2 regions of the Streptomyces sp. UG1 genome follow, and region 1 is predicted to be linked to the other one. Evidence: riboswitches for the same ligand, from Rfam matches in the RefSeq annotation. Region 1 holds a riboswitch; the other holds the start of a gene.

What was found. Region 1 has a riboswitch for glycine ahead of gcvP (aminomethyl-transferring glycine dehydrogenase). Riboswitches for the same ligand answer to the same signal wherever they lie in the genome.
Region 2: linked by a shared signal. The riboswitch ahead of gcvT (glycine cleavage system aminomethyltransferase GcvT) and the one ahead of gcvP (aminomethyl-transferring glycine dehydrogenase) in region 1 are both predicted to bind glycine.

What each region holds. Positions count from the first base shown of each region.
Region 1 is NZ_JBNGGG010000057.1:51,099-54,502, forward strand. It holds gene gcvP (aminomethyl-transferring glycine dehydrogenase) at 1-1,806, opposite strand, end outside; glycine riboswitch at 1,983-2,078, opposite strand; gene ACP4J3_RS44660 (PRC-barrel domain-containing protein) at 2,193-2,600, shown strand; gene ACP4J3_RS44665 (DNA polymerase IV) at 2,961-3,404, opposite strand, start outside.
Region 2 is NZ_JBNGGG010000004.1:934-4,337, forward strand. It holds gene gcvH (glycine cleavage system protein GcvH) at 1-38, opposite strand, end outside; gene gcvT (glycine cleavage system aminomethyltransferase GcvT) at 199-1,320, opposite strand; glycine riboswitch at 1,364-1,479, opposite strand; glycine riboswitch at 1,480-1,578, opposite strand; gene ACP4J3_RS05395 (AAA family ATPase) at 1,752-2,426, shown strand; gene ACP4J3_RS05400 (enhanced serine sensitivity protein SseB) at 2,576-3,343, shown strand.

The DNA of each region.
Region 1 (3,404 bases):
CGGAATCAGGCACACGGTCCGCTGCTCGTCACCGTTAGCCCGGTGGTACCCGCGCACGGCGAGCAGCCCGGCCAGCTCGCCCTGCGAGCCGGCGTTGGGCTGGAGGGACACCTTGTCGTAGCCGGTGACCTCGGCGAGACGTTCCTCCAGCTCACGGATGAGCGTCAGATAGCCCTGCGCCTGCTCGGCGGGCACGAAGGGGTGAAGCTGCCCGAACTCCGGCCAGGTGACCGGCTCCATCTCGGTGGTCGCGTTCAGCTTCATGGTGCAGGAGCCCAGCGGGATCATGCCGCGGTCGAGCGCGTAGTCGCGGTCGGCGAGCCTGCGCAGGTAGCGCAGCATCGCGGTCTCGGAGCGGTGCTGGTGGAAGACGGGGTGCGTGAGGTAGTCGTCGGTGCGCAGCAGCTCGCCCGGAACGGCGTCCTCGGTCGCCGCGTCCAGCGCCTCGATGTCCCCCTCGACGCCGAACGCCGTCCATACGGCCCCGAGCTGGGCCCGCGCGGTGGTCTCGTCGCAGGCGACGGACACGTGGTCGGCATCGACGAGGCGCAGGTTGACGCCGTTCTGCCGGGCGGCGGCGACGATCTCGGCGGCCTTCGAGGGGACGCGCACGGTGAGCGTGTCGAAGTAGGAACCGTGCACGACCTCGACCCCACCCGCGGTGAGCCCCGCGGCGAGGATCGACGCGTACCGATGGGTCCGCCGGGCGATGCTCCGGAGCCCCTCGGGCCCGTGGTACACGGCGTACATCCCGGCCATCACGGCGAGCAGCACCTGAGCGGTACAGATGTTGCTGGTCGCCTTCTCCCGCCGGATGTGCTGCTCCCGCGTCTGCAGGGCCAGGCGGTACGCCTTGTTCCCGTCGGCGTCCACGGACACGCCCACGAGCCGCCCGGGCAGGCTGCGCGCGAACTTCTCCTGTACGGCCATGTAGCCGGCGTGCGGCCCACCGAAGCCCATGGGCACACCGAACCGCTGCGTCGTACCGACCGCGATGTCCGCCCCGAGCTCACCGGGCGACTTCAGCAGCGTGAGCGCGAGCAGATCGGCGGCGACGGTGACGAGGGCGCCGAGCTCGTGGGCCTGGTCGATGACGGCCTTGATATCGCGTACGACACCGGAGGCACCCGGGTACTGCAGGAGCACGCCGTTGATCTCACGGGAGGCGACGTCGGCCGGAATCCCACCACTGAGGTCGGCGACGACCACCTCGACCCCCGCGGGCTCGGCCCGCGTCTCGATCACGGCGATGGTCTGCGGCAGCACATCCGCGTCGACCAGGAACAGCCCCTTCTTGTTCCGGCCCATCCGCCGGGACAGCGCCATGGCCTCCGCCGCGGCGGTCCCCTCATCCAGCAGCGAGGCACCGGAGGTCGGCAGCCCTGTGAGGTCGGCGACCATGGTCTGGAAGTTGAGCAGCGCCTCGAGCCGCCCCTGCGAGATCTCTGGCTGGTACGGCGTGTAAGCGGTGTACCAGGCCGGGTTCTCCATGACATTCCGCAGGATGACCGGGGGCGTGAAGGTCCCGTAGTACCCGAGCCCGATCATCGAGTCCAGCACCTGGTTGCGGTCGGCGAGCGACCGCAGCTCGGCGAGCACCTCGGCCTCGGTACGCGCCCCCGGCAGATCGAGAGAGTCGGCGTTCTTGATCACATCGGGCACCGCGGCGGCCGTGAGCTCGTCGAGGGAGCCGTACCCGACCTGGGCGAGCATCTTGGCCCGAGCCTCGTGATCAGGACCGATGTGACGCTGCTCGAAGGGAATCCCCTGTTCGAGCTCGGAGAGCGGAATGCGATGGGCGGTCATTGCGGAGGCCTCCTGGTCTGACGCGACCTTCGAGGGGCACCACGGCGCGGGTACCCGGACGGCCTCCCCCTCTGTCATCTCAACCTGAGAGCTTCACCGGATCGCCCGAGGGCCTCCGGCTTTCACCGTCGGTGAGAGCGGAAGCCGTCGACACCCGCCCTGCTTTCCAGAGTGACCTCGACCGTGCGGTACGTGGGCCTGAGAGATTCCGGGGAGGATTTGCTCCTTCGGCGCCTCCGGTGGTGTCCGGAGGACTCTCCCGCACGGGGTCAGCAGCCGCTAGAAAGCCTACCAGCGAGGCCGACGCACGGACCTTCGAGTGGCCGCTCTCACCAATCTGCCTTTTCGTAGTGCTAACGGATGAGTTGCGACCAAGTGGAGGGCCCGTGCAGACCGACATCGATCCGCGCAACCTGATCGGCCGCAAGGCCTTCGACCGCAACGGCACCAAGATCGGCACCATCGACGAGGTCTACCTCGACGACGCGACCGGAGTGCCGGAATGGGCGGCGATACGCACCGGCCTGTTCTCCCGCGACGCCTTCGTCCCCCTGGAGCCCAGCGAACTGGTGGAGGGCACCCTCCACGTCCCCTTCGACCGCACCCTGATCAAGGACGCCCCCGACTTCGGCGTAGGCCGCCACCTCTCCCCCGAACAGGAACTACAGCTCTACCACCACTACGGCCTGGACGTAACCTCCCCGCCCCCACCCCCCGACCGAGACTTCGGCACCCTGGCCTCCACGGACTCCCCGGACGACAACGCCCCAAGAAAACCGCACACCCACCCATAACCTGCTCCACATAGCCGCGGGCAGTCGTACCGCTGCTGCGACACGAGAGCGACCCGGCGGCTACACCACATAGCTGCGGGCAGTCATACCGCTGCTGCGACACGAGAACGACCCGGCGGCTACACCACATAGCTGCGGGCAGTCATACCGCTGCGGCGACACGAGAACGACCCGGCGGCTACACCACATAGCTGCGGGCAGTCATACCGCTGCGGCGACACGAGAGCGACCCGGCGGCTACACCACATAGCTGCGGGCAGTCGTGCCGCTGGGGCGGCACGGGTGGGCGCAGCGGCACCCCGCCAGCGCGGGCAAGCGCCCCCCGGCACCCCATACGCCGGTCAAGTCACACCCAACCGCTCAGCCGCTCCCTGCCCCCTTCCTCTCCCCCAAAGCCCCACCAGTCCCAATCACCCCACCAGGCCCGGCTCCCCCTCTCCCCGCCACCAACGGCAACGGCTCCGCCCTCTCCAACCCCGGATCATCAACCCGAAACGTCCGCACCCGCCCCGGCTCCGACCCAGGCGTCTCAAACCGCACAGTCACCCGCCCCAGCCCACTCCCCTGCACCCACCCATGCCCGTACTCGGCATGCCGCACATCGTGACCCGCAAGCCACCGCCGCCGCTCACCAGCCCCCTCGACCCCCCGCACAGCAACCACCGGCTGAACATCACCTCCCCCCACCGGTTGCTCTCCCTGCTCCTCCAGCCCCTCCCCACCCTCCCGCTCCCCGGCAGCCTGCGCGAACAGATCCTCCTGGGTGTAGTCGGCCAGCCCACTCACCCCGACCCCCAACAACCG
Region 2 (3,404 bases), on a different contig from region 1:
TGCTCCTTGCTGTAGCGAAGCTGCTGGGGGTTGCTCATGGCCTGAATTCTCCTGTACGCGCGGGAGTGGTGGGAAAGGGGGACTGCTCGATATGCATCGATGCATGTGTGACCGGCACGTGTGTGATCGGCACGTGTCTGATCGGCGGGAATGTGCGCGGGGTCACGCACGCACCGCTGTCAGTCTCTTCTTCTGGCGCTACTTCTGCCGCTTGTAGAACGGCAGCGCCACGACCTCGTACGGCTCGTGGCTGCCGCGGATGTCCACACCGACGCCCGCCGTGCCCGGCGCCGAGTGCGCCGCGTCGACGTACGCCATGGCGATCGGCTTGCCCAGGGTGGGCGAGGGCGCCCCGGAGGTGACCTCGCCGATGACCTCGCCGCCGGCGACGACCGGGTACCCGGCGCGCGGGACGCGACGGCCCTCGGCGATCAGGCCGACCAGGACGCGCGGCGGGTTCCGGTCGGCGCGTTCGGCAGCCGCGGCCAGCGCCTCGCGCCCGACGAAGTCGCCCTCCTTGTCGAACTTCACCACCCGGCCGAGCCCGGCGTCGAAGGGGGTGAGGGAGGTCGACAGCTCGTGGCCGTACAGCGGCATGCCCGCTTCCAGCCGCAGCGTGTCCCGGCAGGACAGCCCGCAGGGGACCAGGCCGGCGCCCTCGCCCGCCTTGGTCAGCGCCTGCCACAGCTCCACGGCGTGCTCCGGCTTCACGAACAGCTCGAAGCCGTCCTCGCCGGTGTAGCCCGTGCGGGCGATGAGGGCGGGGACGCCGGCGACGGTGCCGGGCAGGCCGGCGTAGTACTTCAGGCCGTCGAGATCGGCGTCGGTGAGGGACTTCAGGATGCCGGCGGACTCGGGGCCCTGGACGGCGAGCAGCGCGTACGCGTCCCGGTCGTCACGCACCTCGGCGTCGAAGCCGGCGGCACGCTCCACCAGCGCGTCCAGCACCACCTGGGCGTTGGAGGCGTTGGCCACGACCAGGTACTCGGTCCCGGCCAGCCGGTAGACGATCAGGTCGTCCAGGATGCCGCCGTCGGCCTGGCAGATCATGGTGTAGCGGGCGCGGCCGACGCCGACGGAGGCGATGTTGCCGACCAGGGCGAAGTTCAGCAGGGCCGCGGCCTGCGGGCCGGTGACGGTGATCTCGCCCATGTGGGAGAGATCGAAGAGCCCGGCCCTGGTGCGCACGGCGTTGTGCTCGTCGCGCTCGGAGCCGTAGCGCAGGGGCATGTCCCAGCCGGCGAAGTCGGTCATCGTCGCGCCGAGCGAGCGATGCAGGGCATCGAGCGCGGTGTGACGGAGTTCTTCTGTACTGCTCATCGGTCGGTCGTCTCCCAGGGCTGAACGGGACGGGCGAGGTCATTCCTCCCCATCTGTCATCGGAACCTGAGAGGTTCGCCACGACCGCCACCGGGACGATCACGGCTTGCACCTTGGGTGGAGCCACTGCGTACACAGTGACCCGCTTTTCAGATGTGCCTCGCCCGCGCGGTAACGGGGCCTGAGAGATTCAAGGGAGGAACTTGCTCCTTCGGCGTCCCAGCACTGCGGTGCCGGGAACTCTCCCGCGCGGATTCAAACGGCCGGTATGCAGTTGGCGCGGACATCATTGCATGCCTGAGCCGCCCCGCGGCAGGGCATGTCTGTAACCGGCTTGTGGCAGGAAGCGAACGAAAAGACGAGAGATCCTCTATTACCTTCTCTTTACGTTCAGTGGGGATGGGGAGTCTCGACCCCCCCGGAGGAGGACGATGACGGTGAACCGCACCACGGCGTACGCCACGACCTCGGGCATCGCGCTGCCCAAGCAGTCCGCGGCACCCGGTGTCGAAGCACGCGCCCAGTGCCCCGCGCCCGTGGTCCGCGATCTGCGCGAGCGCTCCGGCCACAGCCCGCACGCGCTGCTCTTCGCCCCCGAGGACCTCGTCGTGATCACCGGCCTGCCCGGCAGCGGCAAGTCCACGCTGATGCGGCGGGCGGTGAAGGGCATCCGCATCGACTCCCAGGACACCCGGGACCGCTGGGACGCCCGTTTCTCCGGCCTCCTGCCCTACGCCATCTACCGTCCCCTGGTCCGCCTCGCGCACTACGCCGGGCTGCGCCGCGCGCTGCGCTCCGGCGAGGGCGTCGTCGTGCACGACTGCGGTACGCAGGCCTGGGTGCGCGGCTGGCTGGCCCGCGAGGCCCGCCGCCGCGGCGGCACGCTGCATCTGCTGCTGCTCGACGTGACCCCGGACACGGCCCTGGAGGGCCAGCGCGAGCGCGGCCGGGGAGTCTCGCGCTACGCCTTCCTGCGCCACCGCAGGGCCGCCGGCCACCTGCTGCGTTCGGTCGAGAAGGGCCGCCTGCCCCGGGGCTGCGACTCCGCGGTCCTGCTGGACCGGGAGGCGGCGAACGCCCTGCGCCGGATCGGCTTCACGGGCTGAGCGGCCGAGGTGCGGGTGACCGACCTGCGCGGTGCTGATGGAGCGCACTGCGATGCTGCGGTGCTGTGCGGCGACCGTAGTCCTGGACCGATCGGACACCGGATAGCCTTCTGAGCCACAGACGTGGTTCACAGCAGGCGGTCAGACAGATGGACTTTCCGGCACAGGCACACCTCCATCCGCACGGCGGTTGGCCCGGCAACGAACTGGAGGAAGTGCTCTCGGCCTCCCTCAGCTTCCCCGAGGGAGGCGGCCGGATCCTCGAGGTCCTGGGCCGCAGCTTCGTCTGGGTGCCCCTGCCGGGCGGCGGCGGCCCGCACAGCGGCCCGCTGGACCTGCCGACACTCGAGATCGAGGGCCAGGGGTACGTCCCGGTGTTCAGCTCCGAGGAACAGTTCCGCCAGGTCGTCGGCTCCCACATGTCGTACACCGTCGCCCCGGCCGTGGAGTTCGCCCGCGGCCTGCCCCCGCAGGTGGGCATCGCCCTGAACCCGGACGGTGTGGTCGGCGCCCCCCTGCCGCCTGCGGCGGTCGCCGAGCTGTGCCGGGTGGGCCGTACGCCACTGGACGGCCTCACCTCCGGCGGCCGCGTCAAGCTCTACCAGCCCGACTGGCAGGAGGAGCCGGTCGACTTCCTCGCGGCGGCGTCGGCCGAGTTCGCCGGGACCGGCGTGGTGGCGACGGCACGCCGCTGCCTCGCGGCGATCGAGACGGCCACCCCGGTGATGTTCATAGGCGTGGAACTCTCCCACTGGGAGGGCGATGTGCGAGCGGCCCCCATGGACGCCCTCGCCCGGGCCCTGGGGCGCGCCCCGGTCCAGTGGCCGGTCAACCTGGTCCTGCTGGATGTGGCCCAGGATCCGGTGATCGACTGGATGCGGCAGCACGTGCGCCCCTTCTACCAGCGGGACTTGTGACGTCCCACGACGTGCGGCCCGCAGACCACATCGGGTCCCGAGCTCTCAGCGCTTAAGCTTG